3 regions of the uncultured Psychrobacillus sp. genome follow, and region 1 is predicted to be linked to each of the others. Evidence: riboswitches for the same ligand, from Rfam matches in the RefSeq annotation. Region 1 holds a riboswitch; each other region holds the start of a gene.
What was found. A riboswitch is a leader RNA that binds a small molecule or an ion and turns the genes downstream of it on or off. The one in region 1 is predicted to bind S-adenosylmethionine.

Region 1 (10,768 bases):
AGGAATAGATTCATGATATTGACTAACCGTTCTCATCTCATTTTCCAGCTCTTTATACCAGCCATGTGAAATTATTGTTCGATAATAAGGATCATCAACTAGATTTTGATAAGCGCCGTAGTTTCTAGTGAGTTCCTTGAGCTGAATATCGTGGTTTATCTTTTGCTGTACGGAGATTTTAGCTAAAGTCTTCGTCCATTTAGATGGAAGCTTGTTTAACTGTAGCCATGGCGATGTCAAGATAACACCCGCATACTGGACCTCTATTTTATGTAACATTTTCATCACCAAGGTTGCCCCAAGACCATGTCCAATGATGAATATAGGAAGATCATAGGAAACTGCCACCTGTACTGCTTGTTTTATGTATTCTTTGTAAAGATCAAAAGATTCATCATGGATGGTTTTTGCTCTCACCAACTCCCCATGTCCTGGCAGATCTCCCATTACTATATGGCAATTAGAGCTTCTCAATTTTTCGATTAACCAAGCATAGCGTCTGTGATGCTCATAGGCACTATGAACAATTATTACTACTGCTTTTGCTTTTTCATCTGATTCCCATTTCCACATGTTCAACATACCTCATTTCTAAAACACTCTCCACGTACTATTTATTTCCTTCTTCCCATTTGTTTGATAGGATTAATTATATTCTAATAAAATAAAGGAGTGTGTCTATTTTGATTTATCCTTACAAAGATAAGAAACCTTCGATCGATGAATCAGTTTATATTGCTGATTATGTCACAATTACAGGGGATGTTACAATCGGACCAGAGACTACAATTTGGTTTAATACGGTAATTAGAGGGGACGTTGCCCCTACTGTGATCGGAAGTAGAGTAAGCATTCAAGATTTAAGTTGCCTACACCAAAGTCCCAATAACCCATTAATCATTGAAGATGAGGTCACTGTCGGCCATCAGGTCACTTTACATAGCTGCACAATCCGAAAAGGTGCTTTAATTGGCATGGGTTCCATTATATTAGATGGCGCTGAAATAGGTGAGGGTGCTTTTATTGGAGCAGGAAGCTTGGTTCCCCAAGGCAAAAAAATTCCACCTAATACGCTTGCTTTTGGAAGTCCAGCAAAGGTTATACGAGAACTAAATGAGGAAGATAAAAAAGATGTGCAACGAATTATTCATGAGTATGCTGAAAAAGGACAATACTATAAATCGATAAAACCAATTTAAAAATGATTAAAAAATTTAACCATACTTATATTTTATATAATTTATACCCATTAATCCATAAAGAGTAAACGCACCCAATTATTAATCTCCTTTAAATACACTTAGTTTTCAGATCATCTGTATAAAAGTATAAAAAGAACAGAAGGTATTAAGAGATCAATCTCTTAATACCTTCTGTTTTTATAAGAGGCATTCTGTAATAGAAGACTCTTTTATAGACCAGCCTTTTGCTTTAATAGCTCTGCTTTGTCTGTTCTTTCCCATGGTGCATCAATATCAGTACGTCCAAAATGTCCGTAAGCAGCAGTTTGCTTGTAGATTGGGCGACGAAGGTCTAACATTTTAATTATGCCAGCTGGGCGAAGGTCAAATAGCTCACGGATATAAGTTACCAAATCTGCTTCGGATACTTTACCTGTTTCAAATGTATCAATAGCAATTGATACAGGCTGTGCTACTCCGATTGCATAAGCAAGCTGTACCTCACAACGATCAGCAAGACCAGCTGCAACAATATTCTTTGCCACATAACGAGCTGCATAAGCTGCAGAACGGTCTACTTTTGTTGGATCCTTACCAGAGAAAGCTCCTCCTCCATGACGAGCATACCCACCGTAAGTATCTACGATAATTTTACGACCTGTCAAACCTGCATCCCCTTGTGGACCACCGATAACAAAGCGACCAGTCGGATTGATAAAGTACTTTGTTTCGTCTGTTATTAAATTAGTAGGAACTACTGGTTTAATAACATGTTCTTTTAAATCTTTTTGAATTTGTTCTAACGTTACTTCCGGATGATGCTGTGTGGAAATAACAATCGTATCGATATGAACTGGATTGTTATTTTCGTCATATTCTACTGTTACTTGTGTTTTACCATCTGGTCGTAAGTAATCTAATGTTTCGTCTTTACGAACCTCAGCTAATCGGCGAGCTAATTTGTGGGCTAGGCTAATTGGAAGTGGCATAAGCTCTGGTGTTTCATTACAAGCATAGCCAAACATTAAACCTTGGTCCCCAGCTCCGATTGCTTCAATATCAGAATCAGACATCGAACCTTCTCGAGCTTCTAGTGCTTGGTCAACTCCCATAGCGATATCAACCGATTGCTCATCGATAGCTGTAAGAACTGCTGACGTTTCTGAGTCAAAACCATATTTAGCTCGCGTATATCCAATTTCTTGAATAGTAGCTCGCACTACTTTTGGAATGTCTACATAAGTAGAGGTTGTGATTTCTCCAGCAACTAAAACCAAACCTGTAGTAACTGTTGTTTCACAAGCTACACGAGCGTTTGGATCTTCCGTTAAAATCGCATCTAAGATAGCATCTGATATTTGGTCACAAATTTTATCTGGATGACCTTCTGTTACTGATTCCGATGTAAATAATCGTCTTTGTGTCAAAAAAATTCCCTCCTATGTCCTGCGAGATTTCTCTCAGGAATTGATACGGTACTCATTCCCATGTCAAGCCTATAGTAAACTTGAAGCCGTTTCGGACTTGGCACACAAGGATTTAGGGCGATGTAATATAAAAAAACCTCTCACTCACGTAGTTACATGAGGAAAGGGATTAATATCATAAACACCTTTCACTCTTATCAATCAAGGAATTTCACCTTGTATCAGGTTTGGCACCTTTGTAACGTAAGTATAATTACAGGTTGCCGGGTTTCATAGGGCCTGAACCCCTCCACACGCTCGGAATAAGAGTATCCGTTCAATTCACCATCATACGTATATTAGCAAAATAAGTCAACAGGTAAATTTGTTATTTATTCACAATTACAAAAAAAATCATTTTTTGAGCTTTAATTAGTGTAGACTATTTAGTTTAATGTGTTATACTATTTCACATATCAACGAAAAATCCTCTTTATGATGTTTCCGTGAAGAGCTAAAAACTTTAATAAAGGATGGTAATACTATATGAATTCAATCGATACTGTGAGCGAACTGAACGAATTGTTAGCTGGTAATAATATTAGCCTGCAATTATCAGTACCACAATTAGTGGAAAAAGCTACGTCAAGAGGAGAAGCAGTACTAACTTCCACTGGAGCTGTTAAAGCAGAGACGGGCAAATATACAGGACGTTCTCCAAAAGACAAGTATATAGTTGAGGAACCTATCTCAAAAGACAAAATCGATTGGGGATCTGTAAACCAACCTATCTCATCTTCGCACTTTGAAGCATTATATTCAAAAGTTATGAACTATTTAAAGGAAAAAAATGAACTATTCGTCTTTAAAGGATACGCTGGTGCAGACAAGGATTCACGTTTAAGCATCCAAGTAATCAACGAATACGCTTGGCATAACCTGTTTGCTCACCAATTATTCATTCGTCCTTCTGAAGAGGAGTTAATATCTCATAAAGCAGACTTCACTGTCATTAGTGCTCCGAACTTCAAAGCAAATCCTGCTGTTGACGGAACTAATTCAGAAACATTTATCATTGTATCCATGGAAAAACGCATCGTTTTAATCGGTGGTACGGAATACGCAGGAGAAATGAAAAAGTCTATATTCTCTATTATGAACTATTTATTGCCTGAACAAAATATTTTGCCTATGCACTGCTCTGCTAACGTTGGAGAAAAAGGTGATGTAACATTATTCTTCGGTCTATCAGGTACTGGAAAAACTACATTATCTGCTGATGCTGGAAGAAAACTAATTGGTGATGATGAGCACGGCTGGTCTGATAATGGTGTATTTAATATCGAAGGCGGCTGCTATGCAAAATGTATCGACCTAACAAGAGAAAATGAGCCACAAATTTTTGACGCTATCAAATTTGGTACAGTTTTAGAAAACGTAGTTGTAGACCCTACTACTCGTACTGCTGATTATACGGATAGCTCATTAACTGAAAATACTCGTGCAGCTTATCCAATTCAATATATAGATAATATTGTTGATCCATCTGTTGCTGGTCACCCAAACACAATCATCTTCTTAACTGCAGATGCATTTGGAGTGTTACCTCCAATCAGTAAGCTTACTAAAGAGCAAGCAATGTATCACTTTTTGAGTGGATTCACTTCTAAGCTTGCTGGTACAGAGCGTGGAATTACTTCTCCACAACCTGCATTCTCAACATGCTTCGGTTCTCCATTCCTACCATTACATGCAACTGTGTACGCTGAAATGCTTGGGAAGAAAATCGATGAGCACGGTGCTCAAGTATTCTTAGTAAACACTGGCTGGACTGGTGGAGAATATGGTGTAGGAAGCCGCATGAAGCTTTCTTACACGCGTACGATGGTTCGTGCTGCAATCGAAGGTAAATTAACTGACGTAGAAACAACTAAAGATGCAGTATTTGGATTAGATATTCCTACTAGCATTGACGGAGTTCCTTCTGAGGTATTAATCCCTCGTAACGCATGGGAAGATAAAGCCGCTTATGATCAAAAAGCGTCTGAGCTAGCTCAATCCTTCCGCGAAAACTTCGAAAAGTTTGGAACTGTCTCTGAAGAGATCTCATTAAAAGGCGGTCCTACTGCTTAATTCAATTTAAACTTAAGCGGCTAATGCAAAAAAAGCCTACTTCTAAAAACAAAAAGCTCTGCAATTTTACTCTGAATGTAAAATTGACGGAGCTTTTTTTGATTAAAGTTAAATATGTCTAATGGGTTTGTGTTGGAGAGAAAAAGGAAAAACATGTGCCGTTTTGAAGCGTTTCTATTATTGGATATTTTTAGAAATATTGAGAAATTTATGATAGAATATATTTAAGATTGTCTTAATATGGAGGTGAAATTAATCTATGTTTATACTCTTAGTAATTATTGGAGCTGTTTTAATGCCGATATTAGCTATTATTTTTTGTCTTAACCTAGTAGAAATAATAAAAAAAGTAAAGAACGATGAATCTACTACTAAAAATACATTTTGGTTGACCACTACTTTTATGCTAATTGCATGGAGCATTTCTCTTAGCGCTTTATCCAGTTTTGCTACTAACTAGCCATATTTCAATAAAATGATAAAGTACTTAAAGAAAAAACCGCTCAAATTCGTAGCGTTTTTTTCTTTTATATTGTTGAAATACACAGCTAACTATTTCCTAGGAAATCCCCTCTCCTGAGCCGCTTATGCTTGGACTCCGATCATAAACCTAAGCACTACATCTTAACTAGAATATTTTCCATAGAATTTGAAGAAACCAAACGGCAGAATATAACCAATGAAGAAGTGGTTCTACTATACATCTCTTAAAATTATCGAAAGATGGGAGTCGCAAAAATGAAGAAATGGTTGTTGGTAATGTTATTTTGCGTCACCTTAATTCTATCTGCTTGTTCTCAAGGTGAAGAAGACACACAGGAATATTTGGGGGTTATTAGTGAGGGGAAAGTTTTGGGTTATGAATACACTGTCATAAAAGAGAAGAATAGTAACTTATGGAAGGTTAGATACAAAGAGGATATAACGATTATCGAAGAGAGTACTGATAATAAAGAAGATTTATTAAAATTTAGGAATGCTGTAATTGACAGTAAATTAGTATTAGTAAAACTTATTACATCGGTATCATATTTATTAATTGTTACTATTACCACGCTTATCCTTTATAAAAAAAATAGAAAGATGCTTAAAGATGGCAGTGCAATGATAACTATTTTTGTAGGCATTGCTGTGTATATTGCCTTTAAAGCGTCTTTTGATTTAAGCAGTTTATTACACGACACTAAATACTTCTATTTGACCCTTACTATTTAAATTAAAACAGTGTGAATGTCCATCGTCTTTGTCATACGTACAACTCCATATGAAAGAGGTTATGTTAATGAGAATGAATGCTACCTTTCTACTCCGTTTTAAGGCCTTCATGATTGATTACATTTTTATACTAGTTTATTTAGCCCTTCTTTTTGTTATCAATGTTTTCTTGTTCCCATCTTTACAAGAGTTTTTCAATGGTTCTTTAATAGTAGCTCAGGTTACAGGTTTTTTAATGGTAACTTTTCCGGTGTCGCTATATTTTATAGTTTTTGACTCATCTATTGGAGGGCAGTCTATTGGAAAAAGAAAAACTGGTATACAAGTGGTTTATAAAAACGGAGAAGCAATAACACTCTTCCGAGCAACTTTTCGAACCGTCCTAAAATTTTTACCATGGGAGTTGTCACATTTCCTTGTTTATCGGCTCGTTTACATAGGTGATGGCGAAATACCACTCTCCTACTATCTGGTTGGTGGACTGATTTATACACTTATGTTTGCATACATTTTGACCGCCATTTTTACTAAGAAAAAACAATCTCTGTATGATATTCTGGCAGAAACAGAGGTTGTTAAGAGATGAAACTTTAGTGGAACAAGGGGGAAATCAATTGAAAAAACTCTGCTTAGCAATATTCACAATGGTGCTGATATTAGTCATCACAGGCTGTTCCAAGCTTGAACCTATGACGTTTGAGGAGATTTACTCAGGAGACTTAACAGAAGTATCCAAAATAGAGATTAGACACGGTAATGGAGAACTTAAAGAGATTACAGATCAATCAATTATAAACTTTTGGCTTGATAGTATAAAAAACATAGTATTTGAACCTTCTACAAACCAAGAGGGGCAAGTTGGTTCTCTATATAATGTTGATCTTTTTGACGGGAAAAATTTAACCCTCTCCTTTTCTACTACACAAATAAATGATTTTTATTACAATGAAAATGAGCAAATATTGGAGAAATTAAATTCGTTATTCAGTGAAAACTAAACGTTCGCACGAATCTGTAATTAACGGACAAAAATTAAAAGAGGTAATAGACTATGTCCATTACCTCCTCCCGTATATAAAGGAATACTATTCCTCAAAGTCGTCATGATATTCCATTTCAGTTGAAATTGGGAATATTGCTTTTATCTCTTCAGCCTTTTCTTCATCTACGTTTGAAAAAATGATTTCAGCTCCATATTGCCCAATCTCTAATTGTTCTTCTCCATTTGTATTGAAAAACATGGTGAACCATTTCAGTCCCCCGATTGGATCTTGAGAATAATTTCGGAAAAATAATCTATTCTCATCGTTTAAATTTACGGTAAAAACCTTCATTAACCCTTCATTCAGTGCCTCAAAGCTTTTTTCGGAAAGCTCATTGACTACTTCCTCTTCTTCAGCCCAGCAATGTATCACTACTTCCGAATACTCATTCGTATACTGATCCCATAAGTCCTCCCAAAAGCTTAAATCTGTTGGGAACACCGCCTTTTCCTCTAAACTCATTGACTCTACTTTAACAACTAACTGACCCACTTATTTGCCTCCTCCATGTTTTTTCATCCATAAACACACGTCCTTCACTACTTGTCGATTTACCTTAGAAGGAAAGTAATGTGTGAAGTCTGGATAATACCATGTCTCTACAATTTTGTTATACCCTATTAAAGCCTGTTCTAACACTTTTGCATGCTCAATTGATACATTCACATCTTCTCTCCCATGAATGATTAACACAGGGGCATGAATTTCTTCGATTTGATTTAATACATTTCTTCCCTCATATTCTTCCTCACGGTTGGAGGGAGTTCCACCTATTACGCGCTTCATCATTCTTCGCATATCCAGTCTTTCCTCGTATGTGAGATAAATATCAGATACTCCCGCCCAGGAAACAAGCGAGCTGATGTCTTCCCTTATAACAGCTGTCCATAAGGCCATCATGCCACCCCTAGAAAAGGCAAATAGATGGACTTTGTCGGGGTTGCAAAATTGTTTTAATACATCCACCGCATAAACGGCATCCCATCGATCCTCGCCACCAAACTCATCTCGTCCTTCTCCGCCTCGATTTCCACGGTAATAAGGGGCAAAGACAACAAGTCCTTGAGAAGCAAATTGAGCAATTCGTGCAGGGCGAACCATACCAACCCCTTGGATACCTCCTCTGCAATATAGCATTCCATCATAATTTCCCTCTTTAATCGGGTATGCTAGCATTCCTTTTATCCGTAAGCCACAGGACCAGTATGTAATTTCTTTTAAATGCACGTTCGGATTTGGAGACGGATACACACGAATTTTATCAATCGTTCCATCTTTCTTCATAAATCATCACCTCTTTAAGAATGACTTCCATTCCTTTGTCCTTCATATGAAAGGATAAATTCGGACAAGCTTCTAGCTCTTTTGACGTGAGCCAGACTGCTCCATCTGTTTCATAATTCACTGCCTCTGTATGTATATCCTTCACCTCTGCTATAAATACCGCCTTACAAAATGGTTTCACATCATGAACTACATATTCGGCAAACCATTCTAAACGGTATACTGCTACATTTGTTTCTTCTAAAGTTTCTCGGATAGCAGCTTCCTCTATAGTTTCATATACCTCTTTTTTACCACCAGGAAACTCTATCCCTCTTTTAGGATGGTTAGTTAGCAACCATTTATGACCTTTCTGTGCTAAAACGAGCACATGCTGAGGCTCTATTGAAAAGCTATCTTTTTCAAAACTAAGATCCACCCTATATCCATTTAAATCATTAAAAGAAATCATATATGTACGCTCCCTTGTATTTCATTGCTTGATGTTGCTGTTTGACTTATATTTACTTTAAAAGTTTATCATAGGCAAATAAAAAAAGGTTTAGCATAAAACTAAACCAGGAGTCTAAATAATAATAAACAAGTAAACAAGCATGATTCCTAAATCCGCTATACTATGACTGACAATGGATGGAACAATAGTATGAAATCTTGAGCGAAAAATGCCCCACATAATTCCTGCAAGGAATACCATCAAGGTAGCGAAAACAGGTATATGGAAAATAGGCATGACCACTACAAAATGATATAGGGCATAAAAAAATGCCGTTATAATAATTGTAAGCTTTGATCCAAGTCGATGTAGTAATCGGTCATACATAAACCTTCTCCAATAAAACTCTTCTAATATAGGGTTAATGAAAATAAGGAAAAGTACAAGGAAAATTACTTTCGCTCCTGTAAAATCCCATTGGACAAGAGCTACTTCCAAGCCTTCTTGATCTATAGCTATCGATTGAAGTAAGTAGGCAAAACTATAAATAGCTATTAAGCAAATAATTCCGCTTATAATCCCCACAGTCATCGAGTACTTCGGTTGAGGGAATATTAAACGAGTACGCGTTTTCCTTCTATAGCTTACTAGGATTGGAACAACCAGTAACCAGCCATAGAAGAGCAAAAATGTAATGGCTATATTCTTTATAAGGACAAGACCTAAAATGATCATGATAGTAGGTCCAATTAGTAAAATCAGCTGTTTAACCATATACCCTCCTAATTATTTCTAATTTATCATTAGAAAAAAGACTTGGCAATGCACCAAGTCTTAACCTTCCCACTTTTCTTGCTCCTGTTGTTTATAATTTTTGCCGCCTTCTTGACTGTTTTGGCCAGCGTTAACCTTTGCCTTATCTTGCGGAGAAAGATGTAAAAGGGAGCTTGCATTGCGGTAAGTAGTTGTATCGTTACCTTTACCATTAACATTTTTAGTCATTACAGATGCCTACTTTCTTTAAAAAATGGAAGCTGTTCAATAAATGCTTGAGATTCTCTGTCACTAAACTCGTGGATTAGAGCATATAGCTTCTTGATTCGGTTGTCGTATTCTTCATTAGAAAAATCATTACTATAATACTTTAATGGCACATGGGCTCTCCAAAAGGTATTCATGTCTTTGTGATACAGCTGATAAAACAAAGTTTCAAAAACTGGGATAATATCCTGCCTAGCTGTTATTTCATATTCCCATGGCGATTCATCTGGATACAAGTATACTCTCCGTTGACTCAACGAAACGTAAGCTTTAATTTCTGTCATATCACACATCCTTTTCGTGTAGTATGTTCCCAAAACAAAAAAACATGCACCATATAAGGTACATGTTTTTCTCTTACGCTTGTACGTCTACTACTGTCCCTTTAAAAGGATGTGTAGCAGGTTGAGGCATACTCTCTAGCATTTCCACTGCTGCTACAGTTTCCATATTAAGTGCATTTTTCATAACACTCATTTGAACTGTTTGTTGTAGCTGTGCTAGCTGAGAAGACATGATGGAGTTAATATCCAAAATAATTCCCCCTTACAAGCTTATTATCGACATAAAGTTCATTTATTCCATTATTTATTGGAATCTCCTAAAAATGCATTTAACATCCATTGGTGTTTCTCGATTTTTTGATAGATGGCATTTAGGACATCCTCTGTCATATCATCTTCATCCTTAGCAGCCTCTTCCATCCCTTTTTTCAAGGACTTCATGATTTTATCAAAATCTTTTACTACTGCTTCTACCATTTCCTCAGCCGTTTCTTTGTTATTTGCTTCCTTCACCTCAGAAAGCTCTAGATGCTCTTTTAACGTAGCAGTTGGCTTTCCTCCTAAAGTTAATAAGCGTTCTGCTATTTCATCCATATTTAAAGTTGTTTCGTTATATAGTTCTTCAAACTTTGCATGTAATGTAAAGAATTGCGGTCCTTTTACATACCAATGAAAATTATGTAATTTTGTATACATGACTGAAAATGTTGCTACTAGATTATTTAGTTCTTTATTTAATGCTGCTGAC
Region 2 (10,768 bases), on a different contig from region 1:
GTCTGTTACCAAAACTCCTGGAGTTTCAGGTCTTTCTTTTGCTAAATTATTTATCAGGATTGCACAAATCTCAATATCCAACCCTAATGATTTTTTTAAGTCTTCTCTTTTTTCATTTACGATGTGATAAATCCCTTGGCCGACTGTTCCAAACCCTAAAATCGCTGCTTTTATTTTTGCCATGCTGTCTCCTCCAAAATGAATCTGTACAATTGAATATAAATAATCGCACTTGTGTAATATTTCAATAAATTTATTGACTATTTTACATATTGTAGACTATTTTTATTCATTATACAATAGGATTCTATCTAGAGAGGACATTTGTTTTTCTCAAAAGTACTTTTTCGAGTGCATTTTGTAAGTCTTCAACAGCCTCCAAGCCAACAGACAAGCGGATTAGATCCTCTGTAACACCTGTTTTTACTAAATCCTCTGGAGTAAGCTGTTGGTGAGTAGTAGAAGCTGGGTGGATAATTAAGGATTTTGCGTCTCCTACATTAGCAACATGAGACCAAATTTCAATATTATCAATAATTTGTCTACCTGCTTCTCTGCCTCCCTTCACTCCAAATGTCAGAATAGAACCGAAGCCATTTTTTAAATACTTTTTAGCCAGCTCGTGCGTTGGATGGTTTTCAAGCCCTAAGTAGTTAACCCATGACACTTCCTCATTTGCATTTAAGTACTCTGCAATCTTCTGTGCATTTTCGTTATGTTTTGGCACTCTTAAGTGAAGTGTTTCTAGTCCTTGAAGAAAGGAAAATGCTGCCTCTGGGCTAAGAGTAGGACCAAAATCCCGAAGCAACTGAACTCTTAGCTTAATTGCAAATGCCACATTTGGTACGTCGATTCCATAACGTAGCCCATGATAAGTAACATCAGGCTCTGTAAATCCTGGAAATTTATCGGAGTTCCAATTGAAATTCCCTCCATCTACTACTACACCACCAATTGTTGTCCCATGTCCTCCAATCCACTTCGTTGCAGAATGTATAACAATGTTAGCTCCATACTCTATAGGATTTGAACCAAAAGGTGTAGCAAATGTGTTATCTACTAATAATGGAACTCCTACTTCATTTGAAATCTTTGAAACAGCTTCTACGTCTAGAACATTTAAGCTTGGATTTCCAATGATTTCTGCAAAGAAGCCTTTCGTTTTGTCTGTAACAGCTTTACGGAAATTTTCTGGGTCAGAGGAATCTACGAATTTTACTGTAATCCCATAACGTGGGAGTGTATGTGCAAATAGATTAAAAGTTCCTCCGTATAAATTTTCAGCAGCTATAATTTCATCTCCAGTTCCAGCAATGTTCAAAATAGAAAATGCTATGGCTGCTGCTCCTGAGGAAAGTGCTACTGCTGCTGTTCCTCCTTCCAGTAATGCAATTCTTTGTTCAAAAACATCTACTGTTGGGTTTGTGATTCTGGAATAGATATTACCAGTCTCTTTCAAGGCAAATAGATTTTGTGCATGCTCTGTGTTTTGAAATACATATGAGGTTGTTTTGTAAATAGGTACTGCTCTAGATCCTGTCACTGGATCAGGCGTTTGTCCACCGTGTAATAGAAGTGTTTCTTTTTGAAGATTAGTCATTTGAATTCCTCCGATTTAGTAGATTAGATGGATGCTGGAGGCCAGAGAGGATTATAGAACTGACAACTATAAAAACCCCTCTTCAATTAAGAAGAGGGGTCAAATTGATGACATGTTCCTCCTCTTATCTTCCAAATTCTATTAAAGAATTTGTAGGATTTAGCACCTTTCCAAGTTATAGAACTTGGTGGTTGCCGGACTTCTTAGGGCCTATTCCCTCAGTCACTCTTGATAAGAGTATTTGATTAGTATTCCATCTTGTTACACAGTATAAGTCTCCATATATTTAGATGTCAAGTCATTTTATAAAAATTCTGAAACTTCTTCTTTTTTTAATCGTTTAATATAATAGATAGAATAATTTTATAAGGGGTGTCATAGAATGATTGTTTGGATTGTTAGCATTCTCCTAACAGGCTACATTATTGGTTCGCTACATGGATCTAAACTCGCTCAATGGATGAGTGGAGTTAATATAAAAAAAGAAGGTCTAAATAATTCCGGAGCATCCAATGCTACTGTCGTACTTGGCTGGAAGTATGGTGTTTTAGTGGGAGTCATAGATATATTAAAGGGTGCCATTATGATTATTGGCGTACGTGTACTTTCTGAGCAGTGGAGCTTGTTTAGTTCATCAGAGCTGGATCTACTTCTTTATCTAGCTGGTGCCGCGGTTATTTTAGGACACAACTTTCCAGTTTTCACAAAATTTAAAGGTGGGAAAGGCACAGCCTCCATTATCGGGGTTTTACTTGCATTACATTGGCCGGTCGGACTGGCTGGATTGCTTATATTAATCTGCGTTACACTTTTAACAGATTATTTGTTGATTGGGGTTTTGTTTTTTTACCTCATATTTTTAGGAGCCTCTGTCTGGACAGCAGATGGAACAGGGCCAATCTTAATAGCAGGCTTCCTATTTTTAATGGCTTCCTTCTTACACATAGAGAATGTCCAACGATTAATACGGAACGAAGAAACAAAAATTTCCTCTGTTATAAAGAAAAAGAAGCCTTCGGTTTAAAGGAAAAGAGTGAGTTAAATGAGCAAAAAAAAGAGGTGGATTGTGGTCATTCCATTCATAATAATCGCATCGAGCGGATTAGGTATGTGGATGCTTACAAGTAAATGGCTCGAGGATGGGTTAAAGCCTAAGGCCGACGGTTCCAATGAGTATGCCATTGTGTTAGGGGCCAAGGTCAAAAAAGGGCACATCCCTTCTCTAGCACTTCTTTATCGTTTGGAAGCAGCACTAGATTATGCTGAAAAATACCCATCTGTAAAACTTGTTGTTACTGGAGGACAGGGACAAGATGAGGATATAGAAGAAGCTATAGTCATGAAGAACTATCTCGTAGAGAATGGAATTATGGAGAGTCGAATCATAGTAGAAGATCAATCTACCTCTACGTATGAAAACCTTTTATACTCTCAACAGCTTCTCCCTGACAGCGTTACCTCTGTCACAATTATTACGAGTGATTTCCATTTACAGCGAGCAAAAATTATAGCTGAGGGAATAGGATGGGACGCAGACGTGGTAGCAGCTAGGACACCACAAATTTCAGAGGCAAAACTACGTTTGCGCGAAAGAGCGGCCTTGCTAAAAACCTTTGTCTCCGGAGAATAACAAGGGAGGGATAAAAAAAGAAGAGTAGCTTTGCTACCCCCTTCTTTCTCCCTCCCCCAGCTCGCTCATTTGCGAATTATAGGAAAGTTATTAACCCTCGACCAGTGCATAATATTTCAGAAGTTTACCTTCTAATTCAACGAGTAAAATAGGGCCTTCTTTTTCTATAGTAGAAAAAATATTTGAACCCACAGGGAGCTTATTCGACATTTCATCTTCAAAGTCTGTGTCTGAATCATTTCTTATTTTTATTTCCCCTACTTGCTCGCCTTTTGTTAAAGTTAGTTCCTCAACCCAGTCAATTTTAGTCTTATAAATCACACCATCGAGTTGAAAAATATCGGCTTCAGGGTCTAATGTTAAAACCTCTTCCGCATCAGGATTTTTAGTTTCATGAACTTCTATTTTTTCTGTGTTCAATGAATTAGAACATCCAACAGCAGTTAATAAAACGAAAATGATCAAACCCCAAAATAATGCAAGTTGTCTCACGTTATCCCCTCCTTACATTGTTAGACGGACAAGGGTGGAATAAGTTACCTTTCAATACTTTTATATATGGTCTTTATACTTTTCTAATTATGAATTGGATTCAATTCCCTTCTTCCTCATCCTTTTAACCAATAAGCACTACCATCATCTTCTCTATCTAAAAACCCGTACTCTACTAAATAGCGTCTGAGGGTTACATAGTCATCGTATATGCTTTTTAGAATTTCATTTATTTCTTTCTCGCTATACTGCTTTTCCTTGTCAAATTGCTTAATAATTACTCGTAGTGTTGCAAGCTTTTGTTTTTCCTTTTTCGGAAACTTAATCATCCGACCACTTATTCCCTCTGGGAAGAATTTTTTCTCTACTTCTGCTTGTTCATCAGCTGTTATATTATAACGATCGTCTACCATCGTAGCGTTTTTATGAATTGGCAGGAAATTAGGGGCATGTCTGTCCTTTTCCTTCAACAGCTCCATCATTGTCAAAAATATCTTTGCTTGGCGTTCCTTTTCCTTCAAGACAAATCGATGATTTCGAATAGTCGAGGCACTCCCTATCTCTAACTCCTTTTGAATTTCTAAGTCACTTCTCCCTTCATAAAACAGTTGCAATAAGCTATTTTGATGGTCCGTCAAGCCAGTTAGCTTTTTGTTTAAGCCAATTAAATGATCAAATACAGAGTTATGTTGTTTCTCTATATGAAGCTTCATAAATCGCTCCGATTCATACAAAACATTATTTTCAGGATATATTAAGCCCTTTTCAACTTTCTCCCCACATAATAAACATTGATAGCATTCCTTTTCCTCCACATACCCTTTTTTCATCTCTTCCATAGATGCGTCCAAAAAGTTTTCAATTACTCTCATAACAAACATAACTCCTTTTCGTTTGTAAATATACAAACATTTTATATTAATATCTATTTTAAATCAAATTAAATAATACTGTTGCAATTTTTCTGAAAATAATAAACAATTAAAAGGAAGGATTACAAGAAAATAGGGGGAAATACATTGGTTACATTCAAAGAATACGAATACAAAAGACCAGATTTGCAAGAAATGAAGACAGCTTTTCATAGTTTATTAGATAAAATGAAGGAAGCTACTTCTGTAGAGGAGCAAAATTCAATAATTGAAGAGATTAACTCGATTCGCAACAACTTCTCTACTCAAGCAAACCTTGTTTATATCCGAGCTTCTATCGATACAAACGATGAATTTTATCAAAAGGAACGCGATTTTTTAGATGAAATCAGTCCCGAGGTAGATGAGCTTGTCACAGAATACTACAAGGTTCTTGTAGCTTCCCCATACCGCAATGAGCTAGAAAAAAAGTGGGGCAACCAATTATTTGATTTGGCAGACTTTCAGATTAAAGGATTCTCTTCAGAGTTGATCGGCTTAATGCAAAAGGAAAACAAACTAACCTCTGACTACTCTAAGCTTGTTGCATCTGCAGAAGTAGAGTTCGAGGGAGAAAAATATACACTAGCACAGCTTGGAAAGTTTACAGAGTCTACAGACCGCGAAATAAGAAAGAAAGCTAGAGAAGCTTCTATTGGGTTTTTCCAAGAAAATGAAGCCAAATTTGATGACATCTATGATCAACTTGTTAAGCTACGTCATGAGATGGCAACTACTCTTGGCTACAAAAACTTTGTAGAGCTTGGTTATATTCGGATGAACAGAATCGACTATAATGCGGAGATGGTAAAAAAATTCCGTGACCAGGTTCGTGATTATATAGTTCCTCTTGCCAATAAGCTACACGAAAGACAGGCTAAACGCATTGGTGTAGAGAAGCTTAAATTTTATGATGAACCACTTAACTTTTTAACTGGAAATGCAACTCCACAAGGTTCTCCTCAATGGATTATCGACAATGGAAAGAAAATGTATGAGGAGCTTTCTCCAGAAACAGCGGAATTCTTCCAGTTTATGATTGACCGGGACCTAATGGATTTAGAAGCTAAAAAAGGAAAAGAAGCTGGAGGATATTGTACATTTATCGATGACTATGAATCTCCTTATATTTTCTCTAATTTCAATGGAACATCTGGAGATATTGATGTGTTAACTCATGAAGCAGGTCATGCTTTTCAGGTTTATACAAGTAGAAATATCGGGATACCGGAATATATCTGGCCAACGTTTGAATCCTGCGAGATCCACTCGATGAGTATGGAATTTTTCACTTGGCCATGGATGGAGCTTTTCTTCAAGGACCAAACAGAGAAATATAAATTTGCCCATCTAAGTAGTGGTCTTCTGTTCCTTCCTTACGGCGTGGCAGTAGACGAATTCCAGCACATTGTATATGAAAATCCAGAAATGACACCAGCAGAAAGAAAAGCAGCATGGAGAAAAATTGAGCAAACGTACCTCCCTCATCGTGATTATGATGGAAACAGTTATTATGAGGCTGGTGGCTTCTGGCAGCGCCAAGGACATATATATGCAAGTCCTTTCTATTACATCGATTATACGTTGGCACAGATTTGTGCATTCCAATTTTGGAAGCGTTCAAGAGAGGATCGTGACTCTGCATGGAAGGATTACTTACACCTTTGTAAACTTGGGGGCTCTATGTCCTTCACTAAGCTTGTAAAAGAAGCTAACCTCATTTCTCCTTTTGAGGAAGGATGCGTCGAATCTGTAATTGGTACAATTGAGGATTACTTAAACAGCGTAGATGATGCGGCTCTTTAAAAAGGCAAGCTGAGTTACGCTAACTATACAAACATTTATAGAGGATGGTCGTGATTTTCGTCACGGCTATCCTCATTTTGGGTATTAGCCTTTTTGTATTTGTTAGAATCTTTTAGATAATGCGCTCATACAATAGCAGGTAATTCATAGAAGATAACGAATGTAAGTATAAAGGGGTGTTATTATGTCAAGTAAAATATTAGCAATTACAATTGCGATTATGGGAATTATTTATATATTTTTGATACCTCATGATCCGGTTGGTATTAAAATAATGTTCAAACTTATTCCTATGCTGCTTATTATTCTTTTTGCAAGTGTTCAACCACCTGGTTTACCCAAGAGCTACAAGACACTTATCATATTAGGATTATTTATATGTATGCTAGCAGACGGACTAATTTATTGGTTTATTATTGGTCTCATCACATTTTTAATAGGACATATCGTTTATATTTTTGCGTTCAGAAGAATAAAGAAAAACACAATCCCTAAGTGGGCAGCAGCTTTGTTACTTCTTTATGGGCTTATTATGATTATTTGGATTGCAGGCACCTTATGGACTGAAGGAGAATTTGTTTTAGTAGTTGCTGTTGTTCTGTATATAGGTGTTATTTTAACTATGGGCTGGCATGCATTACAGACAGGTAATAGGTTCGCCATAATTGGTGCCATCTTATTTATATTCTCTGATTCCATCCTAGCGATTAATAAGTTTATAGTAGCTATCCCTTATGAGCATGCACTTGTAATGCTCTCCTACTATGGTGCACAATTTCTCTTCTCATACAGTATATTTTCGCATTATTCCTCAACACGGAATAATCTGTTAAAATAAATATATGCTTTGCATATTGGAGGAGATTTTATCATGAAAGAAATTCTTATCGATCGATTAACTAGATACGCTAAAATAGATACACAATCCAATGCCGCTAGCTCTTCTTGTCCTTCTACTGAAGGTCAGTGGGACTTACTTCATTTATTGGAGAAGGAATTAGCAGAACTTGGGATGGAAGAGATCACATTAGATGATAATGGATACTTGTTTGCCTCTCTACCAGCTAACACAAATAAGGAAGTACCTACAATCGGCTTTTTGGCACATGTGGATACAGCAACAGATTACACAGGAAAAAATGTAAATCCTCAGCTAATTGAAAGCTATGACGGACGAGACATTCAACTGAATAAGAATACTGTTATGTCAATTGCAGACTTCCCTGAATTAACAAAGTACGTTGGTCAAACACTAATGACTACAGATGGATCGACCTTATTAGGAGCTGACAACAAAGCAGGTATAGCTATTATCATGACTGCTATGGAATACTTCCTTCAAAACCCCGAAGTAAAACACGGGAAAATTCGTGTGGCCTTTACGCCTGACGAGGAAATAGGTCGCGGACCACATAAATTTGATGTAGAAACATTCGGAGCTAAATACGCGTACACAATGGACGGAGGTCCACTTGGAGAACTGCAATATGAGAGCTTTAACGCTGCTAGTGTTAAAGTTACTACCCATGGGAAAAGTGTACATCCTGGCTCTGCTAAAGGAAAAATGGTGAACTCCATTACGATGGCAACTAAATTCCAATCCCATATGCCTGTGGATGAAGTTCCAGAAAAAACTAGTGGGGACGAAGGTTTTATTCACTTGATGTCCTTCAACGGGGATGTAGAAAAATCAGAGCTAGGCTACATTATTCGTGATCACGACCGCCAAAAATTCGAAGCTAAAAAACAACTGTTTCTAGATGTTGCAGAAAAATTTAAAGCTGAATACGGAGAACACGCAATCGTGGTGGATGTAAGAGATCAATATTATAATATGGGTGAAAAAATTACACCTGTTATGGAAATTGTAGATATTGCTAAGGATGTTATGATTTCCTTAGACATAGAACCATTAATTATCCCTATCCGTGGCGGGACAGATGGCTCTCAGCTTTCCTTCATGGGTATGCCAACACCAAACATCTTTACAGGTGGAGAAAACTATCATGGGAAATATGAGTATATCTCTATAAATGCAATGGAAAAAGCTACAGAAGTAATGAAAGGGATTATTCAAACCTTTGAAAATAAAGCATAACTAAGCTATAGATAAAAGAGACACTTGCCATATTTAGCGAGTGTCTCTTTTACCGTTTTAGCATATCTTATTACACTGTAGCTTCTGTTACTGGATTTCTTTCTGCAATGTAGCGAGATACATGCTTGTAGCTGACAGCAAATACGATAAATGTCAGTACAAGGAATGCCACTAAGCAAATTAGAAGTACAAAACCATTTGCCAGCATAAACCCTGGATCTCCTAAAGAAATAACGGATTTAAGCCCTGCATTAGAATACGTTAGCGGTAAGAATTTACTAAGCGCTTGTAAGTTCTCCGGTAACATAGGTATTGGTAGGTTCGAGCCTGTTGTAGATAATTGAAGAACGATGAATGCAAGAGCAATAAATCGACCAATATTACCTCCTAATGCTATCAAGAAGAATACAATAGACATAAACGCTAGACTTACAAAAACAGTAAACAGTATAAATAATCCCGCATTAGTAACCTGAAGTTTCAAGAAGAATAATGAAAATAAAGATACTAATAAACCTTGAGCAACTGCAAATAATGAAAGCTGCATAAGTTTACTTGCATACCAGCTAAATAATGAACCTGGCAAAGTAACTGGTCTTTTGAAATCAACGATAAAAGATAAGATTAAAATTCCAACAAATAAAGCTAAAGAAATAATATATGGGGCTGTAGAATCACGGTAATAATTATAGCTGTTCACCGTCTCCCCCTTAAAACTAACCGGATTAGAGAATTTAGCTATATTAGCTTCACTCACCTGAATACCATTTACTTGTTCCGCTCCACCTGCTAAGCCAGTTTGAAGCTCTTGGCTTCCAGATTGCAATTGATTTGCACCATCGTTTAGTGATGTTACCCCTAAAGTCATTGTCTCCCAACCAACTGCAACAGTTTGGTTACCATCACTAATTTGTGTAAGCCCTGCCTTTAAATCAGTAACTGCATTGCCAATCTTCGTCCATGAACTTGCAACAGTGGCATTCCCATTAGCCACTTGATTTGCCCCTGTTTTAAGTCGATTGATCCCAGCATTAGCTGCCGTTTGTCCTTCTACCAGTTGATTGATCCCAGCATTCAGCTGCTTAGACCCTGTGGTAAGCTGAGTCGCTCCAGCAACTAAAGCGTCAGCACCCTGCTTTAATGGTTGAACTTGCTGATCAAATTGAGTGAGACCTTTTGAAATTGCATCACTTGTACCTACAAGCGTCATAAATTCCACATCTTTTGCAAGCTCAGGATGTTTTGCTAAATAACCCTTCAAGCCTTCCGTAAGATTTTGAGATCCTCCTGAAAGCGTTTTCGTAGATTCTGTCACTTTAGCAATTCCACCTGCTAACTGCTCTGCCCCTGGTTTCAACTGTTTTTCTAAGCCTGCAGATAATGTGGAACTGCCTGTGTTAACAGTCTTTAAACCATTCAATACCTGGTCAGATCCAGCTTTTAGAGAATCTAAGCCTTGCACAACCTCTTTTGATCCTGCAGCCAGCTTTTTAATGTCATTCTCTCCGCTTTTAATCGAGCTAAGTAATTGGCTAGCTCCATCCTCAGCAGTTTTAGCTCCAACTGCAAGCTTCTGAACATCTCCTGATTTTTCGTTTAAAGATTGTAGCAGTTGACTTGTACCTGCCGAAAGACTTGTTGTACCCTCATACAATTTGTTAGAACCATCAGCACCGGAAGCAAATCCATTAGAAATATCACCAAATCGTGCAAATAATGTTTTGGTGTAGGTTTCCGTAATTTTGTTTCCTAGCTGTTCACGAATTTTTTCTGTAGCACTTTTCGTCACCTGTGAAGCCATGAAGTTCAAGCCTTCATTTTGTGTATAAATTATTTCTGCTACCTGTGGATTAGCATCTAGCACGGTTGTTACCTTGCTAGAAAAGTCCTCTGGAATCTCAATCGTCATATAATACTTCTGACTCTTGAGTCCTTTTTCGGCTTCCTCTTTCGAAACAAAATCCCATCCTAAGGCTGGATTTTGCTTCAAATCTGCCACTAAATCATTCCCCACATTTATTGGGGCTCCCCCTGATTCAGCACCTGCATCATTATTAACAAACGCTACAGGTAAATTATCTAGATTGTCATACGGATCCCATGTAGCAGATAACAAAACTGCTGCATAGACAATTGGAATTAGCAAAACTCCAATGAGTGAAAATAATACCCCTTTTTTCTCTGTTAGCTTGGATAATTCCACGCCCAACAATTTGAACGCACCCATACAT
Region 3 (10,768 bases), on a different contig from region 1:
ATCACCGCAGCTTGGTGGATCATATTCGCTATTCCGATGTTTAAAAATGTAAAACAGATTCATTATATCGAGCGAGAAAAAAATCCGATTACACAAAGTTTTAAACGACTTGGAAAGACGGTTAAGGAGATTCGTCAGTACCGGGCATTGTTTCTATTTTTAATAGCATATTTCTTTTACATTGACGGTGTAGGAACCATTATTTCAATGTCTACTGCCTATGGTACGGACCTAGGCTTAAAATCTACTGATTTAATCATTGTTCTATTTGTTACCCAGGTAGTCGCAGCTCCATTTGCAATTCTATATGGTAGGCTGGCGGTTAGATTTTCTGAAAAGAAAATGTTATATGTAGGGATTATCGTCTATACCATTGTATGTACGTATGCATTTTTCTTAGAGACTATCACTGATTTTTGGATTTTAGCTATGCTAGTAGCAACCTCTCAAGGTGGGATCCAAGCATTAAGTAGATCGTATTTCGGCAAGCTAATACCAAAAGAAAATTCTAACGAGTTTTTTGGGTTCTATAATATTTTCGGTAAATTTGCTTCCATAATGGGACCTTTATTAATTGGATTTACTACACAAGTTACAGGGAATTCCTCTTACGGTGTATTTAGCTTAATCATCTTATTTATTATCGGAATAATAGTATTGACACAAGTGCCAGAACCAGAAGAAGCACCGAAGCCAGTTCCAGTAGATGCAGTCTAATAGTTTGCAAAAAGTGAAATTGCCACGTGCAATTTCACTTTTCACTTTCTGTATGAGATTCTAAATTTGCTATACTTTTATGCTCCTGCTTCCCCCTAAGGAGGTCATTATATTTCAATTTCTTTAATTACTTTTGCCGGATTACCGCCTACCACCACATTCGCAGGCACATCTTTTACAACGACAGCACCAGCTGCAATAATAGCATTATCTCCAATATTGACTCCTGGATTGATAACTGCATGTCCCCCTATCCAAACATTATTTCCAATCGTTACAGGTTTTCCATACTCCCTGCCGGAATTACGTTCTCCTGGATGCAGAGGATGTGTGGCTGTATAAATTTGCACACTTGGTCCAAGCATGCAATTGTCCCCGAAGCGAACTTCACAAACATCCAATATGATACAATCAAAATTCGCAAAAAAGTTATCACCAACATGGGTATTATATCCATAATCAAATCTAATCGTTGGCTCCATATAAACTAATTTCCCTGTAGAACCTAATAAGTCCATTAGTAGTTCACGGCGTTTTTCCCCTTCACTTTCAATAGTCTCATTATAAATTCTTACCTTTCTCCTTGCCTCTTCCCTGTCTCTAACTAATTCGGTATCTGCTGGATTATACAATTCACCGGACAGCATTTTTTCTTTTTCAGATTTCATTTTTATCCTCCTCATCTTTATACTTAACTGGCATTATATCTCTTGACCAAAGCCTAACATATTTAAGGTAGTTCCAACTTATTTTTTCTATATTGATCGTTAGACTTCTCTTGCCATTAGTTTAGTTAAATTCAAAAAGACAACCCAGTAATTTATTGAGTCGTCTTAATTTCTTTAAATATTTATTTGAATTTATTTAGATTGGAGCTTATCTCTTATGAGCCTTCTCTTTGTCCAAATAAGCGTAAATAATAAGAACAATTCAAATGCATTCGTGACCGCACCGCTCTCTACATTGATAGGAACCGCACTACCAATTGTCATAACGATTGCACCTATAAAAAAGACTGGCCATTTTGTTTTCTTCCAAAGAATAGCACTAGTCACGATTAATACAAGTGTTACTAGAAGAATCATAATTGGTGGCCCTGAAGCTTCTTCTGTAGAGACATATCTAAGAACCCCATATTCCTCCTCAGCCTTTAATGTAAGCTGAGACGCTTCCAACCATATTTCAATACCTATTAAAATCAATGTATAAATAATAGCTGATATCGTAAGCCATTTTTTCTTAGCCCATGCTATTCCACTTTCCTTCAATGTACCAACCGCAAATAAGACAAGTAATGGAGTTAAAAATGCATGCGTCCAAAATCGTAAGAGATTCAAGGTTTCCAGCAAATCACCTTCACCGATCCATCTCCCTATACCAATTATTCCATTATCATAGATGAGTGCCAAAATAATAAGATACACAAAGCTTGTCCACTTGAAAACATCTTTTTTCTTTATTCCTATTAATCCCCAAATAAAAAGCCCTATATATGCCGCTGTAAAAAATAAGTACAAAATAGTATCCATTAGTTTCCCCTCCTTCATTACTTCTTTCCCATAAAAGAGGGGTTATAATCTTAAATTTAATAGTTGTTTTTAACAAACATCCTATGTTCCATTACTAAAAGTTTATCATATGTATAAGAAAAGCTAGAAAACAGGATCATAAGGCTATTTCAAGGAACTGAAATGCAATAAAAAGCTGAGAACTCCACCTATAGCTCATCATTGTGTTTCTGCCTATTAACGATTATATTTTTAATTTATCTGTAGTTTAATCAGTGTCGTCATTTTTGAATTGAATATATTTTTGCGTTAATAATCCCGCATGAAATACATTTAATAACATTAAAATGTAGAACACAACCGGTCCAAAGAAAAAACTATTACCATCATTAAATTGTATAAAAGAAAAGGAAGCAATAATAAAGAGAGTGGCAGTTATTGTGGAAAGTATTAATTGACCCTTTGCAGATTTTATCATTTTGTCCCTCCTTAAAGATTACAAATCATTCAACTCTACCTCAAAAACAATGACCTATATCGTGTCATTTAAAGTCTCTACATTGATAAACTCTTTAATATTTTAACATAAATATCCAGTTACAACATGGGTAACCGACCTTTGCAGAAAGTCACTATTTTCCTTTAATCAATAATAAAAACACAGGAAAAATATCCTGTGTTAACTGTTATATTTACTATTTCGCAAAAGTAGCAGGCATGACAACAGCGATTACTTCCCCTTTAGCACAAAGGACGTCTCCAGCAAACACCTCAGAAGTCACCTTCCACTTTTTCGGATGTATTTCTTCCACCGTACCGATAGCCTTAAGCTCAACCTTTTGAGGAGTCGGCTTTAAAAAATCTACGTGAAGAGAGCCTGTCACAAATCTTGGAGGCGCTTCGCCACTTCCAGGCTCAAAACCATTTTTTCGGTGAAGAGCAAGTGAAGCTGAGCCGGTTCCGTGACAATCTACCAAAGCCCCTATTAATCCTCCATATACAAAGCCTGGAATCGCAGTATGTTCTTCTCTAGGTTGATAAATTGTTTCTGTTTGCTCTCCATTCCAATATGTCTTTAAATGATACCCCTCTTCATTTAAACGACCACATCCATAACACCAAGCAAAATCATCCGGATACTCATCCTGTATAGCAATTTTGTGTTCTGTCATTATTTCTCCCCCTTTAACAAACCATACAAAAAAGCAAACTATCAGTCAACTTAAATATAGAGTTTTCAAAAATAAATATTATTATTTATATAATGATTCTCTCCTATCTTGAAAGACTGGAATTCTACCTCTTACTTCTTCTACAAGATTTAAATCAATATCTACTAGACCGTTAGTTTCCTCCTCATTACCTAACCATACTATTTCTCCCCAAGGGGCAATCACCATCGAGTTACCATTAAATTCATTGTTCGGGTCTTTTCCTACTCGATTTACTGCCACTATATAGCATTGATTTTCGATTGCTCTTGCCTGCAGAAGAATTTTCCAATGATCAATCCGTGCAGCAGGCCATTGAGCAGGCACAAATATTACTTTAGCTCCTAGTAAAGAGTGGGCACGAAACCATTCAGGAAAGCGAAGATCATAGCATATAACCCCTGCCATCGTTATATTATCGATTTCGAATAAGTTTTTTTCGTTTCCTGCTTTTAAATACAAATGTTCATCCATTAGCTTAAATAAGTGGGCCTTATCATACTCAGTTATGATATCTCCAGAATCATTTACAATATACATCGTATTATAGAAATGGGAATCCTTCTTTGTAGAGACAGAGCCACCAATAATGTGAATATGTAATTCCGTCGCTAGCTTGGTTAATAATTTCTTTGTATCGTTCCCCTCTTTATCAGCTATCTCTTCTAATCTAGTCAAATCATATCCCGTGTTCCACATTTCCGGTAAAATGACTAACTTAGCCCCCTGCTTTGCAGCCTCTCTAATCTTCTTTTCAACGTTTTCAAAATTTTCTTTAGGATTACCAAATGCTATATCTAACTGAACACAAGCAATTTTCATACCGACACCACCTCTAGACATAATACTAAAAAGGTTATAAGATTTGACTAATATATGCAACTATTTAGAAAAAGAGGTATTGCCCATGGAATTTTCTGATCGTTTAAAAAATCTTCCTCCCCAGTTTTTTGCAACATTAGTACAAAAAGTTGCAAAGGCTGTGGCAGAAGGAAGAGATGTAATAAATCTTGGACAAGGTAATCCCGACCAGCCTACACCGGATCATATTGTAAAAGCATTATCAAGTGCTGCTAAAAACCCTCAATCTCACAAATATTCTCCATTCAGAGGAATAAATGAGTTGAAGCAAGCAGCAGTAGATTTTTATGCACGCGAATACAACGTAAATTTGGATCCTAATACAGAAGTCGCTATTTTATTTGGAACTAAAATTGGTTTGGTTGAACTACCTTTAGCTTTGATGAATGATAACGAGTTAATGCTTCTTCCAGACCCTGGTTATCCAGATTACTTATCAGGTATTGGGCTAGCCAATGTACAATTTGAAACAATGCCACTATTAGAGGAAAATGGTTTTCTTCCAGATTACGAGCAGCTTTCTACAGAACAAAAAGAAGCTGCGAAACTGATGTATTTGAATTATCCTAATAACCCAACTGGAGCTTCTGCCACTTCAGAATTTTTTCAAGAAACGGTAGATTTAGCGAAGGAAAATGGTATAGCCGTTGTACATGACTTTGCGTATGGAGGTATTGGGTTTGATGGAAAGAAACCAGTTAGCTTTTTAGAAGCAAAAGGCGCAAAGGAAATCGGTATTGAAATGTATACACTCTCTAAAACCTACAATATGGCTGGATGGCGTGTAGGTTTTGCAGTCGGTAATTCTAAAATCATTGAAGCTATCAATATTATACAAGACCATCTCTTTGTCAGTCTCTTTCCTGCGGTTCAGTCTGCAGCAGCCGAAGCATTAAATGGCTCTCAAGAATGTGTAGACGAATTAGTAGCACTTTATGAAAAAAGAAGAAACATTTTCATAGAGGCATGTAGAAAAATTGGTTGGAACGTAAAAGCTCCAGAAGGCTCTTTCTTCGCTTGGCTTCCAGTTCCAAATGGCTATACTAGCGAGGAATTTGCAGACCTTCTTTTAGAAAAAGCTGATGTTGCAGTCGCTGCTGGAAACGGCTTCGGTAAGCATGGAGAAGGTTATGTACGGGTGGGGTTATTAGTTGATGAGGATCGACTCGTCGAAGCTGTAGAAAGAATAGAAAAGCTACAGCTTTTTTAACAAGTAAATCAGTTTCTGTTTTTAAAATAACCAGTATTTTATTTTGAAAGTTTACTTAAAACTTCTTGCAAAAGTTATTTAAAATGAAAATGGCTATGTTAAAGGCAAAGGTAGACTTATGTAAAATGGTATTAAAAAGTTTGTGAAAGAATGTATTTAAACTAACGCTCGAGGCTAGTTTAATGAACTCAAAGCCTATATATTAATTTATTTCAAAATATGAATGTAATTTATGTTACAATTGGTTAATTATTGTAGGAGGTAAAAAATGAAAAAAAATATTTTTATAGCGATTGTATTTACTTTAGTAGCGATATTTTCCTTCACTATCACATCAGAAGCTTCATCAACACAAGTTATGTGGGGGAAAACGGAATTAAAAAAAGGTCAGATTGGTAAAGTAACACTTTACGCAGATGTGGCAACATATAAGGCGGATGGCTCTAGAGGAAAAGTGTTACCAGCAGGTGGAGAGTATCGTGTCTATACATTCCGTACAGATATATACGGAGGAGAATACGGTCTAGGGGACGGATTGTTTGTCAATATGTACAGTGCTTTAAAGTATGAAACGCCTTCTAAAGCAAAACTTGCATTATTAGTAGATTCTTCTACAAAAGTTATGTGGGGAAAAACGGAACTTAAAGCAGGTCAAATCGGAAAGGTTACAATCCTTAAGGAAACTACTTTATTTAAAGTAATTAATAGTGTTGATGGTGGCGAACCTGGTCTTGAACCTATCCGACAATTAATGCCTAACGAAGAATTCCGAGTGTATTCAGCTAAACAACCACTTGATGGATATGTTCCCATGTATGGTCTAGGTGGTGGGTATTATATTGTACAAAACAATACCATGTTAAATGGAGTTACTGTAAAGTATGAAACTCCATCTAGAGCAAAACTTGCATTACTGAATTAAAATAGTCACCGAAGGGGCTTTAGTAAAAAAATGCACATAAAAAGTGAGCTTGGAGATACATTTCCAGCTCACTTTTTATATGAATTTTAAATCACCCCTTACCTTTAACATAACCATGAAAATAAAGCGTAAAGCTAAATGTAAACCTTTTAAATGCTCCCATCTTAGTATTTCCACATAAATCACTTTTGTATAATTATTTATATAATATTCTATTTGAATTTTTCTAAACAATTATAAAAATATAAAAATATCTATTGACTTCAATAGAGCAGTGTAGTAAATTCTTTCTATAGTAAAAACGAAAAACTTAATAGATTATTATCTCTTATCAAGAGTAGCTGAGGGACTGGCCCGTTGAAGCTCGGCAACCATCTATACTAAAAAAGTATAGAAAGGTGCTAAATCCTGCAAAACATTTTGTTTTGGAAGATAAGAGAGGACAATACATATTTGTGTGCCTCTCTTTCTTTTGAAAGAGAGGCTTTTATATTTATTCGTTTTTATTAATACATATTCAGGAGGAATTACAATGAAAAAATTTAGCTTAGTGTTATCAGGAGTTTTATTAACAGGGTTGCTCTCGGCTTGTGGTGATGATGCTACATCAGGACCATTAGATGAAAATAAATTAGTTGTTGGCGTTACGTCAGGTCCACATGAACAAGTTACTGAGGTTGTTGCTGAAATTGCAGCACGTGATGGACTAGAAATTGAGATTAAGGCTTTTTCAGATTTCATACTTCCAAACACTGCCCTTGATGAAGGAAGCTTGGACGCAAACAGTTATCAAACTCTACCTTTTCTTGACTCATTTAACGAAAATAATGATACAGAGCTAGTACCAGTCGCTGAGACTATTTTACTTCCAATGGGCGTTTATTCTGAAAAGTATACATCCTTCGATGAACTGCCAGATGGAGCTACCTTTGGACTACCGAATGATCCAACACAAGGTGCACGAGCTTTAGACATATTAGAAGTAAATGGTTTTATCAAAGTGAAAGAAGGTAAAAAAGGAAATGCTTCTATTCATGACATTGAAGAAAACCCTAAAAACCTTGAATTCGTTGAATTAGAGGCAGCGCAAATAGTAAAACAGCTTAGTGAGGTCGATGCTGCAGCAATCAATTCCAATTATGCTTTAGAAGCTGGTATTAACCCTGGAGAAGAATCAATTTTGTTAGAGTCAGCTGATTCCCCATACGTTAACCATATTGTTGTTCGTAAGGAAAACGAAAATGATCCTGCCATCCAAAAATTCATTAAAGCATACCATTCCGACGAAGTTAGAGAATTTATTGAAGAAGAATTCCAAGGCTCCGCACTAGCAGGTTGGTAAATTAGAAAAGCGTAGGCGCCTATCTCTAATCGACAGGCAAATGGGAAAATGCGAGGAGGCAGGTCCACAGCCACCAGAGTATTTTCCCATTTGACCCCGAGGGGCAAGGCGCCGAAGCTAGACATCAAGAAAAACGCAAGCGTATAGCTCTGCCGGCGTTTCTTTAGAAAGGAAGATCATTCATGATAGTTTTAGAAAATATTACCAAAGAATTCAACAGTAAAAGTAGTACGGTAAAGGCTGTAAATAATGTAAGCATACACGTAAAAAAAGGTGAAATTCATGGGGTTATAGGCTATAGCGGTGCAGGGAAAAGCACGCTCATTCGCTGTGTTAATCTCTTAGAGAAACCAACATCCGGAAAAGTATACATAAACGGCAATAACATTACCCCCCTCCCCCCAGCGAAGCTACGTATGGTACGAAATAAAATAGGAATGATCTTTCAAGGATTTAACCTTCTAAAAACAGCAACTGTTTATGATAATATTGCCATTCCATTAAAGCTACTCGGCTATGATAAAACAGAAGTAAAAAGTAGAGTAGAAAAGTACTTAGAAATAGTTGGTTTATCTGATAAGTATAAAAGCTATCCAAACCAGCTTTCAGGAGGGCAAAAACAACGCGTCGCAATAGCTAGAGCCCTTGCACAGGAACCCGAAGTACTATTAAGCGATGAAGCAACAAGTGCATTGGATCCTGAAACTACTGATTCCATTTTGGATTTGCTATTAAAAATAAATAAAGAGCTGGGTATCACTATTCTACTAATCACTCATGAGATGAATGTCATTCAAAAAATATGTGATCATGTGTATGTAATGGAAAAAGGAGAAGTTGTAGAAGCAAACACTGCGATTAACCTTTTTACAAAGCCAAAGCATCCAACTACAAAGAAGTTTTTAAGCACAATCAGTCAACGAAATCTATCCCCGTCTCTAATTTCTCAGCTCCATGTAACAGGTGCTGTTACACGTTTAACTTTCGTTGGAGAGAGCACTGGTAAGCCCTTATTAGCAGAGGTTAGCCAAAGATTTGAAGTCCAGCCTAATATATTAACCGCCAATATCATCGAGTTGAAAAATGGGATTGTGGGTAATATTGTCATCCATTTAGTCGGAGACCCGGACCAAGTTCAGTCTGCAATCCAATTTCTAAACGAACGCGGTGTTGAAACAGAAAACTTGGAGGTGCACTCATGAGTGGAATTGAACAATTTACCAATCAATGGCTCCCATTAATCGGAAAAGCCACCATAGAAACTTTCCAAATGGTAGGGATTTCTTTATTAATCTCCATCCTAATCGGTATTCCCTTAGGTATACTAATTGTTTTAACGAGACCTGGGCAAGCATTACAAAATGCAATCGTATACCAGTTAAGTAACCTTCTCATAAATGTTATTCGTTCTATACCATTTATCATTCTATTATTTTTTATCCTACCATTTACGAAATTCCTTGTAGGTACGACCATCGGTGTGAAAGGTGTTATCGTTCCGCTAGTTATTTATACTGCGCCCTACATCGCCCGTCTGATGGAGTCCGCCCTTTTGGAAGTTCAAAATGGAGTAATTGAAGCTTATACAGCCATGGGGATCAAAACACGGTTCATTATATGGCATGTGCTGCTGCGAGAGGCACGACCATCTATCATATTAGGATTAACAATTGCAACGGTTGGATTAATAGGAGCAACTGCTATGGCTGGCATGGTCGGTGCTGGTGGTTTAGGAGATTTAGCTTATCGTTATGGACATTTACGTTATGAAACGGACGTTATGTATGTCATAGTTGTGATCTTAATTATTTTAGTTCAAGGCATTCAGTCTCTCGGCAACCGATTAGCTGCAAGATTAAAAAAGGACTAATTATTAAATCCATTCGTATAAAGAAAGTTTTAAACTAGTACTCCATGAGAGGTGAATACGTTGAGTAACGCTAAAAACAATGACCTACTATTAGGCAATATAGATAATAATGAACAGTATCCAATTGACTTTAACGAATTAGAGAAGGCTGCAAAAGAAACATTAGAGGCTGGTCCCTTTGGTTATATTCGATCATCTGCTGGTGGAGAAGAAACCTATCGAAAAAATATAAATAGTTTTTCGAAGTACTCAATCGTTCCACGATTTTTAAATGATGTATCTACCCTAAATACCGAAGTAACAATACTTGGTAAAACCTATCCTCACCCCCTCTTCATCGCTCCAGTTGGAGTAAATAAAATTGCACATGAAGATGGAGAAATTGCTGTGGCAAAGGCTGCAGCTAATTATGAGTTTCCTTACATACAAAGTACTGTGTCAAGTTTTTCTATTGAAGAGATTGCTGCCGCAACTCCCGGAAGCTCAAAATGGTTCCAGCTCTACTGGTCATCTAACAAAGAGATAGCGTTTAGTATGGCTAAACGTGCAGAAGCTGCCGGCTATGAAGCAATTGTCCTGACAGTAGACACAGTTATGCTCGGTTGGCGAGAAGAAGATATTCGCAACCAGTTCTCTCCTTTAAAGCGCGGCTTTGGCCAAGGTAATTATGCTTCAGACCCTGTTTTTATGGCTGCTTTACCAGAGCATTCTCAGGAGGTTATCGTTGATAGTATTTTGGAGAATATATATCATCCTACCTTGAACTGGAATGATATTGCTGAGCTAAGGAACCACGTTTCCCTCCCAATTTTGATTAAAGGGCTCCTCCATCCAGAGGATGCCAAGCTAGCAGTTGAACAAGGAATAGACGGCATCATTGTCTCTAACCACGGTGGACGGCAACTGGATGGCGTTATTGCCAGTATTGATGCACTTCCTGGTATTGTAGAAGCTATTGATGGAAGAATTCCTGTTTTATTTGACAGTGGTATTAGACGAGGCTCTGATGCTGTAAAGGCTCTAGCTCTTGGTGCCTCTGCTGTATGTATCGGTCGCCCCTTCGTTTGGGGGCTAGCTGCTGGAGGACAACTAGGTGTAGAAAGAGTCCTAGAGAATCTCCTGCAAGA

Region 2: another riboswitch for S-adenosylmethionine. It lies ahead of Q0371_RS05800 (PLP-dependent transferase); the one in region 1 lies ahead of metK (methionine adenosyltransferase).
Region 3: another riboswitch for S-adenosylmethionine. It lies ahead of Q0371_RS12905 (MetQ/NlpA family ABC transporter substrate-binding protein); the one in region 1 lies ahead of metK (methionine adenosyltransferase).

Annotation. Positions count from the first base shown of each region.
Region 1 covers NZ_CALIED010000026.1:10,250-21,017, reverse strand. Annotated here, with positions in the region: gene Q0371_RS06710 (alpha/beta hydrolase) at 1-573, opposite strand, end outside; gene Q0371_RS06705 (gamma carbonic anhydrase family protein) at 684-1,199, shown strand; gene metK (methionine adenosyltransferase) at 1,412-2,608, opposite strand; SAM riboswitch class I at 2,800-2,917, opposite strand; gene pckA (phosphoenolpyruvate carboxykinase (ATP)) at 3,134-4,720, shown strand; gene Q0371_RS06690 (hypothetical protein) at 4,980-5,180, shown strand; gene Q0371_RS06685 (hypothetical protein) at 5,459-5,935, shown strand; gene Q0371_RS06680 (RDD family protein) at 6,003-6,521, shown strand; gene Q0371_RS06675 (hypothetical protein) at 6,550-6,933, shown strand; gene Q0371_RS06670 (hypothetical protein) at 7,021-7,470, opposite strand; gene Q0371_RS06665 (prolyl oligopeptidase family serine peptidase) at 7,471-8,262, opposite strand; gene Q0371_RS06660 (NUDIX domain-containing protein) at 8,240-8,713, opposite strand; gene Q0371_RS06655 (type II CAAX endopeptidase family protein) at 8,828-9,469, opposite strand; gene Q0371_RS06650 (hypothetical protein) at 9,530-9,697, opposite strand; gene Q0371_RS06645 (transposase) at 9,697-10,020, opposite strand; gene Q0371_RS06640 (putative motility protein) at 10,094-10,270, opposite strand; gene Q0371_RS06635 (DNA starvation/stationary phase protection protein) at 10,321-10,768, opposite strand, start outside.
Region 2 covers NZ_CALIED010000023.1:42,663-53,430, reverse strand. Annotated here, with positions in the region: gene Q0371_RS05805 (homoserine dehydrogenase) at 1-183, opposite strand, end outside; gene Q0371_RS05800 (PLP-dependent transferase) at 308-1,600, opposite strand; SAM riboswitch class I at 1,722-1,838, opposite strand; gene Q0371_RS05795 (glycerol-3-phosphate acyltransferase) at 1,983-2,624, shown strand; gene Q0371_RS05790 (YdcF family protein) at 2,643-3,230, shown strand; gene Q0371_RS05785 (hypothetical protein) at 3,321-3,722, opposite strand; gene Q0371_RS05780 (DUF2087 domain-containing protein) at 3,839-4,594, opposite strand; gene Q0371_RS05775 (M3 family oligoendopeptidase) at 4,742-6,439, shown strand; gene Q0371_RS05770 (lysoplasmalogenase) at 6,624-7,277, shown strand; gene pepT (peptidase T) at 7,311-8,537, shown strand; gene Q0371_RS05760 (YhgE/Pip domain-containing protein) at 8,608-10,764, opposite strand.
Region 3 covers NZ_CALIED010000066.1:82,305-93,072, forward strand. Annotated here, with positions in the region: gene Q0371_RS12865 (MFS transporter) at 1-717, shown strand, start outside; gene Q0371_RS12870 (sugar O-acetyltransferase) at 825-1,385, opposite strand; gene Q0371_RS12875 (hypothetical protein) at 1,578-2,246, opposite strand; gene Q0371_RS12880 (hypothetical protein) at 2,494-2,703, opposite strand; gene Q0371_RS12885 (PaaI family thioesterase) at 2,921-3,397, opposite strand; gene Q0371_RS12890 (carbon-nitrogen family hydrolase) at 3,479-4,258, opposite strand; gene Q0371_RS12895 (pyridoxal phosphate-dependent aminotransferase) at 4,344-5,507, shown strand; gene Q0371_RS12900 (hypothetical protein) at 5,776-6,429, shown strand; SAM riboswitch class I at 6,755-6,868, shown strand; gene Q0371_RS12905 (MetQ/NlpA family ABC transporter substrate-binding protein) at 6,962-7,771, shown strand; gene Q0371_RS12910 (ATP-binding cassette domain-containing protein) at 7,954-8,973, shown strand; gene Q0371_RS12915 (methionine ABC transporter permease) at 8,970-9,641, shown strand; gene Q0371_RS12920 (alpha-hydroxy-acid oxidizing protein) at 9,702-10,768, shown strand, end outside.